DNA from 2 places in the Tatumella sp. UCD-D_suzukii genome. Region 2 is predicted to be linked to the other one. Evidence: predicted binding sites of a transcription regulator. Region 2 holds the regulator's gene; the other holds the start of a gene.
The links. The regulator PurR, encoded in region 2, represses purine synthesis genes. The targets are predictions, from matches to a motif close to CANGCAAACGTTTGCNTG.
Positions count from the first base shown of each region.

Region 1 (5,158 bases), on a different contig from region 2:
CCGTGACACTGGGCATGTCGATACCATAGACATTCGGGAACCGTACTTCAGGCGCTGCAGAGGCCAGATAAACTTTCTTCGCGCCGGCTTCACGTGCCATTTCGATAATCTGCTCAGAAGTCGTGCCGCGTACAATCGAATCATCGACCAGTAACACGTTTTTATCACGGAATTCGGCACGGTTAGCGTTGAGCTTACGGCGGACCGCACTGCGGCGCATCTGCTGTCCGGGCATAATAAATGTCCGGCCCACATAGCGGTTTTTCACAAACCCCTGACGATAAGGCTTATCAAGGATACGGGCAATTTCCAGTGCCACATCGGTCGAGGTTTCCGGGATGGGGATCACCACATCGATATCCAAATCTTCCCATTCCCGGGCAATTTTTTCGCCCAGTTTCGTCCCCATACGCACACGGGCACTGTAAACAGAAATTTTATCCAGGAAGGAATCCGGACGGGCAAAATAAACATATTCAAACAGGCACGGATTACACTTCGGATTTTCGGCACACTGGCGGGTAGAAAGTTGCCCTTTTTCGGTGATATAGACCGCTTCACCCGGGGCGACATCACGGATAAACTCAAAGCCCAGGGTATCCAGTGCCACGCTTTCGGAAGCCACCATATATTCAACGCGCTGATCCGGCAGAACACGTTTTCCTAATACCAGCGGACGGATACCGTTCGGATCGCGGAACGCGACCATGCCGTGTCCGATGATCATGGAAACGACCGCATAGGCACCCCGCACCTGCTTGTGTAAGGACTCTACCGCCGCAAAGATATTGTCTGCAGACAGCGGGTAATCCTGAAAACGGTCCAGTTCCTGGGCAAAAATGTTCAGCAGCACCTCAGAATCTGAGGTGGTATTGACATGGCGACGACCGTGCTCAAACAGACGGGAACGCAGTTCATGTGCGTTAGTCAGGTTACCGTTATGCGCCAGTGTAATACCGTAAGGGGAGTTTACATAAAAAGGCTGGGCTTCAGAGGCACTTGAGCTACCTGCTGTCGGGTAACGAACATGGCCAATTCCCATGTTTCCCTGTAGGCGCTGCATATGACGTGCTTCAAACACATCGCTCACCAGTCCGTTTGCTTTGCGCAGGCGGAAGCAATTCATGCTATCGATAGTACAGATACCTGCTGCATCCTGACCGCGATGCTGTAATACAGTTAAAGCATCATAAATAGACTGGTTAACCGGCAGAAATCCGGTGATACCGACAATACCGCACATGGTGTCATTTCCTCATTAAGCCGCATCCCCCCGACCTTATGACCGGGGTAAAAAACTCGACGTGCTCTGTAAATAATCAAAAAACCATCTGATGATGTAGCTGAACTGAGGGATCAATTGTGACTGTGTCCAGTCTGTGCTTTTGGAAAACCCGGTGAATGTATCCAGGAAAAAGAGGATAGCCGAAACGATCAGCACGCCCCTTAATGCGCCAAAACAAACACCCAGCACCCGGTCAGTCCCGGACAAGCCGGTTTTTTCCACAAGCGTTCCAATCACATAATTAACAATGGCCCCGACAATTAGCGTCGCAATAAACAGTACGGCTATTGCTACACCATTTCGTACCATGGGTTCTGCAAACCCGGTAAACCAGACGGCCAGATAGGAAAAATAATGACTCGCTACAAAAAACGCACATCCCCAGGTGACTAAAGATAAAGCTTCACGGACAAAGCCCCTGATCAGACTCACAAACGCTGAGAATCCGATAATCCCTATAATGACGTAATCAATCCAGTTCATGAATGTTTCCGGCGCACTATGATCCTTTCTGTCATCTGTTCGCGGCGCATTTTAACAGAAAAAGAAAACGTTTGCGTAGCGTTTTCCCGGACGACAGAAAAAAAGGGGAATGAAATTTTTTATTCATTACCCCGACATTAAAAATATTTATCTGTATGAATTATATAACAATTCAATGAGCAAGACCTGTCCCCCGTTTCCGGGGGCAGGTTCAGCGGGCAGAATACGGCCGTATCACACCGCTCAGGCCGGTTTTACTCTTCAGTTCAGCCACCTGAGACTGCAAATGACTTTTCGAACTGTCCGGACCGACCAGAATGCGGTTGATTTCTCCCTGAACCGGCTCAGCCGGCAGAGAATAAGCCCTGAACCCGGCACTGCGTAGCTGTGCCACAATTTCACTGACTCTGGCAGCATTCTTCAATGCCCCCAATTGAATCACCCAGGCCTGCCCTGACGGCGTTTCCGGTTTACTCTGAGGCTGTGGCGCCGAAGACTGATCATTCAGTGCCTGTAACGCCCTTTCACGCTCACGCTCTTCCTGTATCTGCTTTGCCTTTGCCTTAGCGGCAGCCTCAGTCGCCTGCTGACGGGCACGTTCTTCAGCCTGCTGTTGACGGGCTAACTGTGCCTGCTTCTGACGCTCAGCCTGTTGCTGCTCCAGTTGCTCCTGTCGCTCCTGTTGTTGCCGGAGTTTCTCAGCCTGCGATGAAGCCGAGGGGTTGGCTGCCGTTGAAGAGGCTGTGATCGGGGGCTGACTGTGCGGTGTTACCGGAGCATCTTCTCCGCTACCGTTGTCGGGGGTCACGGTCCCGGCATGGGCAGCCGTACTTGCATCCCCTGCTGCGGTTGACGCCGCCGGAGCTGCGGCCAGCGGTTGAGTGACCGGCGGCACCAGGTCATTGTCCTGTTGATCACCAGGCTTAGGCACCAGGGGAATGGCCGCGAACTCTTCTTTGTAATGTTTTTTCTTACCGTCCAGCAATCCCGGTAAGACAATGACACCGATCGCGACCAGAATAACCGTTCCGACTAAACGATTCTGAAATTTACTCGCCACTTCCCTTCTCCCCTGAGACAGACGTCATCACATGAGCTACCGTATGGAAGGAACCACAAACCAGAATAATGTCCTGAGCATCGGCCTGCTGTTGTGCCGCTTTCCACGCTTCTTCCACCGTAGCAAAACGTTCTGCCTGCGGCAAATGGGCCACCAGTTCCTCAGCACTCGCTCCCCGCGGGCCTTCGAGCGGCGCACAGTACCAGTAATCGACCTGAGGACGGAGTTCGGCCAGCGTACCGGCGATGTCTTTATCGTGCAGCATACCGACCACGGCTCTGACTTTTCCTCTTCGTGCCAGTGTGGCAAGCTGCGAGGCCAGAAATGCGGCGGCATGTGGGTTGTGTGCCACATCCAGGATCACCCGCGGAGATTCACTGACGGTCTGGAAACGCCCGGGAAGGATAATCTCAGGCAGATTTTCACGAATACAGGCTTCGCTGACCTGCAAACCGGACACCCGCAAGGCTGCAAGGGCGGTCGCTGCATTCGGGAGCGGTACCCGGGGCAGAGGTAACCTGCGAAGTTCACCCTGAATATCACGGAAGTCCCAGGCCTGTGCATCCGCCTGATAAGACCACTGCTGATTACGTTGCAGCAGTATCGCGCCTTTATCCGCCGCGACCCGGCCAATCGATGCAGGCATATCAGGTTCACCGACGACCGCTGGTTTACCGCTGCGGAAAACGCCGGCTTTCTCACGACCAATGCTTTCACGATCCGGCCCCAGCCAGTCAGTATGGTCGAGCGCAATACTGGTGATCACCGCCACATCCGCATCAACGATATTGGTTGCATCCAGCCTGCCACCCAGCCCGACTTCCAGGATCACCACATCCAGATCCGCCTGGCGGAACAACTGTAATGCAGACAAGGTGCTGTATTCGAAATACGTCAGCGACGTATCCCCGCGCCCCTGTTCGATGATCGAGAAGCTCTGCGTATGCTCCGCTTCACTCAGTTCCTGTGACTGTATACGAACCCGTTCAGTGTATCGGACCAGATGGGGTGAACTGTAGACCCCGACACGATAACCCGCAGCAATAAGCAAGGCTTCAAGTGTCCGGCAGGTTGTCCCTTTACCATTGGTCCCGGCGACGGTAAAAACAAAGGGGGCCGGTCTCAACAGGTTCAGTTGAGTCGCAACACGACGCACACGCTCAAGCCCTAAGTCGATGGCCTGGCTGTGCAGATTTTCGAGATAAGTAAGCCACGTGGCAAGGGGCGACGTGGCTTGAGGTAGATGAAGATTTTCCATGTGTCCCGTTGATGTTATTACGGTGCATAGGTAAAAGACGCTATAAAAGCGTCTTTTTCATACCTGTCAGGCCTCGTCATGTTCCGCTTCAGTCTTTACATCCGACTGATGGGTTTCATGAAGTGGTGCCGGCAGATTCATCATTTTTGCCAGTAAACTTGCCAGCTTAAAGCGCATATTCGGGCGACGGACAATCATATCAATCGCCCCTTTTTCGATCAGAAACTCACTGCGCTGGAAGCCCGGTGGCAGTTTCTCGCGGACCGTCTGTTCGATAACACGCGGACCGGCAAAACCGATCAGTGCTTTCGGCTCAGCGATATTCAGGTCACCCAGCATCGCAAAGCTTGCCGATACACCGCCCATGGTCGGGTCGGTCAGTACCGAAATATAAGGCAATCCGCGTTCACGCATTTTTGCCAGTGCTGCACTGGTTTTCGCCATTTGCATCAGTGACATCAGCGCTTCCTGCATACGCGCCCCGCCGCTGGCAGAGAAGCAGATAAACGGACAGTTGTCTTCCAGAGCCTGCTCAACACCACGAATAAAACGTGCGCCGACCACAGACCCCATTGAGCCGCCCATAAAAGCGAACTCAAATGCAGCGGCAACGACAGGCATACCGTGCAGTTCACCTTTCATGACCACCAGTGCATCTTTCTCGCCGGTGCTCTTCTGCGCTGCCAGTAAACGGTCTTTATATTTTTTTGAGTCGCGGAACTTCAGAACATCTTTTGGTTCCAGTTCGCTGCCCAGCTCGACCAGGGTATCCTGATCCATAAAGGAGGTCAGACGATCACGGGCATGCATACGCATATGGTGATCACATTTCGGACAGACTTCCAGGTTACGCTCCAGTTCTGCACGGTACAGCACCTGGTCGCAACTATCACATTTTGTCCAGACCCCTTCAGGAATACTCGCTTTACGCGTCGGGGTTACATTATTCTTACTAAGAATTCGTTCAATCCAGCTCATTGATGACCTTTCTGTTTGAACCTGGGTTTTCCAGTTGTATTGTTCCTGCTGAATTTTTATTCAACAGCCGCTAAATGACGCCCATTAAACCACA
Region 1 covers NZ_JFJX01000056.1:69,983-75,140, reverse strand. Annotated here, with positions in the region: gene purF (amidophosphoribosyltransferase) at 1-1,243, opposite strand, end outside; gene cvpA (colicin V production protein) at 1,280-1,768, opposite strand; gene CG67_RS12695 (SPOR domain-containing protein) at 1,980-2,828, opposite strand; gene folC (bifunctional tetrahydrofolate synthase/dihydrofolate synthase) at 2,818-4,086, opposite strand; gene accD (acetyl-CoA carboxylase, carboxyltransferase subunit beta) at 4,153-5,064, opposite strand.
Region 1: the regulator PurR is predicted to act here: its motif matches at 1,829-1,846, upstream of cvpA (colicin V production protein).

Region 2 (5,158 bases):
TCCAGCTTCGCTTCCTGCGCAGCCTCCAGGGTGGTTGCGTCTTTCCAGTAACCACAGGAATATTGCATATACGGGTCGAGCATCAGACTGAATAAATCATTACCCAGATCGTAGTGTTCTTTACCGACGATCCAGGCACGTTTTTTAGACTGAAGGTTTTTAAGACGGGCAGTAGCGATGCGCAGGGTGTCTTTAAAATGATGGGGTAATTGTTTATCGAGTTTGTTTTTTAATACCCGGTAAAAGAACTGGTCCAGTCTTTCACACTCCCACCAGCCATCCATATAGCTTTCGCCTAACCCTAGCGAACCTTCCTGTAAAACCCGCTTAAAAAAGTCAGGGTTTTTTACCCGGATATCCCAGGGCCGGTCACCGTTGATACTGATATCTGCCATCGCCAGCATTTCAGTAGCGATACGATACCAATGACTTTCCTTGAGGCCCACTTCTGCTACACATGATGAACTCATACGCTTATTATCACCTGTTCTGTTTGAACCTGAAGAAAGAATAGACAACTTTCACTGGTCCGTGAGTAAACTCACAAAAACGTGTATTTATAATTAAAGACTAAGCAGAGGATAGTGTAACTATCGAAAAATGCGCATATGCCATTTAAGCACATTAAATTTTATTATAAATATAGTGACTTATTTTTATATTTTGTCACCGGGGTGATTATATGCCTTGCAAGCGCAATGTTCAATGATCGGCAATTAGTCTGCTAAGGATGAAATAAATTTTATCCTTAGCAGCGGGAGAACGGGGTGAAAAGGGCGGAGTCAGGCGTGTTTTTGCTGGCGGTAGCCCGCCAGTGCCAGCAGGACGGTCACTCCCATGGCGGTGACTGTGGTGATCAGCGGTTGCTCAGGATGGCCGGAGACCACCAGACTGAACAAAAAGCAAAGGCCCAGTTGTAAGGTATTCTGCAGCGCCGCGGCCTTACCGCTGGCGGAAGGGAATTGCTGCAGAGCCGCCGAGACCACAACCGGATAAATAGCACCGTTCGCCATTGCCATGCCGCAGAAGGGTAAAAGCAATGAAAGTAACGAAGCCTGGCCGGAGTATGCGGCGAGCATGGTGCCAATAATGCTGACGGTATACAGCGCCAGTAGCCAGGGAAGCAGGCGTGATGCGCTGAAATGGTTCATCAGTAACCGGCAGCCGAACCCGCCAATCAGAAATGTCACAGTCTGCGGAATATAACTCAGCCCGATATCCGCCGGTGTTAAGCCCAGTCCGGACAAAATAAAAGGAGAGCCAGTCAGCCAGGCGAAAAAACTGGCAGAGCAGGCTGAGTAAATCAGCACATTGCCGCGATAGACGCGATCAGCCAGCAGCCCGGTAAACCTGACTTTATCCGTCGTTTTGCCCGGGGGGGTGACGGAGGTGCGTGAGGCTGCCGGCACAAACAGGGTTGAAGCCATTAAAGCGACGGTGATCAACGTTAGCACCAGAAAAACCGAACGCCAGTGATAATGTGCCAGCAGCCAGGAGCCCAGCAACGGGGCCAGTGCCGGTGACAGTGCGACCAGGGGCATGATGGTGGCAAAAATCTTCTGACTACGTGAAGCCGGATAATGGTCCAGCACCAGTGACTGCCAACTGACGGCGGCGGCACAGACACCGATGGCCTGGATAAAACGCAGGGCCAGTAACATCACCGGAGATGTCACCCATAGCATGGCCAGGCAACTGGCCGCGAAAATTCCCAGCCCGCACAGTAATACCGGTTTCCGTCCTGTCACATCAGACAGGGGGCCCCACAGCAACTGACCGCAGGCAAAACCGGCCAGAAACAGGCTCAGGCTGGCGCTGATCACCCCGGCGCTGGTGCCCAGGTCCTGTTTCATTGCACCAAAGGCAGGTAAATACATATCCGTAGCCAGAAAGCCCAGCATACTGAGTAAGGCCAGATAAATTAAAAACAACACCGGATGCCTCATGACATCTCCTCTGATAAAAATTTCGCGCAAAGTGTAAAAGGGTGCATTGCTTGTTGTGAATCGGTAATATTTGAGATTAACGTTTAAAAAATTTGAAAGGTCATTATGTGGTCTGAATATGCACTCGAAGTCGTCGATGCGGTATCAAGGAATGGCAGCTTCAGTGCAGCGGCCAGAGAGCTTCATCGCGTGCCTTCGGCGATCAGTTATACGGTCAGGCAGCTTGAGGAGTGGCTGGCGGTGCCTTTATTTGAGCGTCAGCACCGGGACGTCGTTCTCACTCCGGCAGGTGAACATTTTGTCCGTGAAAGCCGCGGGGTTATCAAAAAAATGCAATCCACCCGTCGGCAATGTCAGCAACTGGCGAATGGCTGGCGGGGGCAGGTAAGCATTGCCGTGGACAGGATTGTTAAACGACAACGTATGCAGCAACTGGTGACCGATTTTTATCGTCATTTCTCTGATATCGAACTGCACATCAGTGAAGAAGTCTTTAACGGGGTATGGGATGCGCTGGCTGATGGCAGGGTGGACATGGCTATCGGTGCAACCCGGGCCGTGCCGGTGACCGGGCGTTTTGATTTCCGTGATATGGGCCACCTGAACTGGCGGTGCATTGTCAGTGCCGACCACCCTCTGGCTAACGGCGGCCCGCCGGGAGAGGAGAGGTTACGTGCCTGGCCCTCACTGATGCTGGAAGATACCTCCCGGGCATTGCCACGACGTATCACCTGGTCGCTGGATAACCAGCGGCGTATGCCGGTGCCGGACTGGCAGACCGGGCTCGACTGCGTGAGGGCCGGGTTATGTGTAGCCATGGTACCTGGCCACCTGGCCAGGCCACTGCTATCCCGGGGGGAAGTCAGGGAATTACAGTTACCTGCACCGTTTCCGGAAAGCCCCTGTTGTGTCAGTTGGGCCGGGGAGCGGAGTTCACCGGCCCTGCGGTGGATTCTGGACTACCTCGGGGATACCGACACACTGAACCAGGAATGGCTGAGGGAATAAAAGGTGTGCTTAACGACGATAATCGACAAAAGGACCATCAATCACCGAGCGACGTTCAATCAGTCGCGGGTTCACCTCAATGGTTTGGGGTTCATCGCGTTTATTGACGATACGATCCAGCAACATTTCCAGGGCTTTTTCACCCAGTTCACGTTTAGGCTGGTGAATAGTGGTCAGCGCCGGGCTGAAGTAACGTGAATTACGTACGTTGTCATAGCCGATCACTGATATATCCTGCGGTACGCGTAATCCCTGTTCGTCAGCCGCACAAATGGCACCCATAGCCATAATATCGCCACCGCAGAACACGGCGGTAGGCAGTTGCGGTTGCGAAAGCAACTGCTGCATCGCCTGATAGCCGGACTCCGGTTCGAAATCACCCTGTACCAGCCATTCATCACGCAGGGTGATACCGGCTTCCTGTAACGCTTTCAAAAAGCCTGACAGGCGTCCGCCGCCGGTGTTGCGTTCCATCTGGCCCGGGATACAGCCGATATCACGATGGCCACGTTCTATCAGGTAGCGTCCGGCCATATATCCGCCCCGGAAGGCATTATCCAGGATGGTGTCGGTAAAGTCCCCACGGGAAACTCCCCAGTCCATAACGACCATCGGAATATTACGGTTCTGTTCCAGCATATCCAGCAGATCCTGTGGGTATTCTGCACACATAACCAGCAGACCATCGACACGCTTTTGTGCCATCATCGACAGATAGGCACGCTGTTTTTTCAGATCATTATCGGCATTGCCGAGGATCAGGGTATAACCGTGCTCAAAGCATTTCTTTTCGATAACTTCGATGATCTCTGCAAAATAAGGAGCTTCCAGAGAGGTCGACAGCAATCCTATGGTCCGGGTGTTATTCACTTTCAGACTTCTGGCGACGGCACTCGGGGAATAATGCAATTCATTAATTGCCTCCCGGACGGCCTTACAGGTGTCTTCCGCAACAAAGCGGGTCTGATTAATGACATGTGAAACAGTGGTGGTGGAAACCCCTGCTCGCTTCGCCACGTCTTTAATAGTTGCCATTCAATTCTTACTCCGGGTTTATCATTATTCTGTGCTGGCTGAGTTAATCGTTTGCGTTTACCCTGACTCCGGCAATCGTTCGTAGTGTAGGGGGGACGATTTACCTGTGACGGGACGATAATAGCGCTTGAAATTTCAGCACGCATCATCGTTGCGCAACGAAGGGCGGCAATTCTAGCAAGGTCAGGACAATAAAACGAGATTTTTGCGCAACAGTGTGGTAATTATAATAATATCCATACAGTTATTGTGCTTATGAGAAGGGGGACGCATTGATACTGATCTTAAACTGGCACTGACCACCACGATTGTTGCTTTATTGATGATTTCTGCATTCAGTTTTACAGCAATTCTGCATTAACCGGGGTCTCCCGGCTTGCGGGAGTGCAGTGCTGTCCCGCAACAGATAATAAAAAAGCCTGAACACTGTTCAGGCTTTTTTATGCTTTCGGCCCGGGAAGGGGCAGTAGCCTGTACTCTCTTAACGAACGGTACTCGGGGTCATTACCCGGCGGGCACCGATGTAGTGGCTCTGCCAGTATTCGTTGCTCAGGGCACTGATTTGAATATCTTTGCCGGTGCGGGGGGACTGAATAAATTTCCCGTCACCCAGGTAGACTCCCACATGGTCAGCTTTTTCACGGCCATGAATATGGAAGAAGACCAGGTCACCTTTTTCCAGCTGATTACGTTTAACCGGTGCGGCATCACGCAGGTGGAACATTTCGTTAGCGGTGCGCGGAATTCTGTAATTCACCAGATCTTTATAGGCGTAGTAGACAAGCCCGCTGCAATCAAAACCGGTGTAGGGCGAAGAACCTCCCCATTGGTACGGTTTCCCTAATTGGTCCATCAGCTTAATCATCGCGATTTTTCGGGCTTTCTGGTAACGCTGACGGTGTGTACTGCTCATACGTATCGCGGTCAGTTTCTCTGACGGGCGAGCGGTCGATTTACGGGCAAGGGGGCGATGATGTCCGTAAATTTTCTTTTCAGTACGATGATGCTCCGGGGTGCGGTGTTTTTCTTCGCGGGAAGGTCGTTCTTTTAACTTACGGTGGCTGGCTAAGGCTTTTACACGGTGGCTTAGGGGCTGACGTGTTTTATGCCGTGAACTGGTGGCTTTCACCGGTCTGCGCTTTCTGCGCATATCTTCGGTGACATTTTTC
Region 2 covers NZ_JFJX01000012.1:251,205-256,362, forward strand. Annotated here, with positions in the region: gene cfa (cyclopropane fatty acyl phospholipid synthase) at 1-470, opposite strand, end outside; gene punC (purine nucleoside transporter PunC) at 783-1,946, opposite strand; gene punR (DNA-binding transcriptional activator PunR) at 2,052-2,954, shown strand; gene purR (HTH-type transcriptional repressor PurR) at 2,964-3,989, opposite strand; gene CG67_RS18775 (YnhF family membrane protein) at 4,261-4,350, shown strand; gene CG67_RS05265 (C40 family peptidase) at 4,471-5,158, opposite strand, start outside.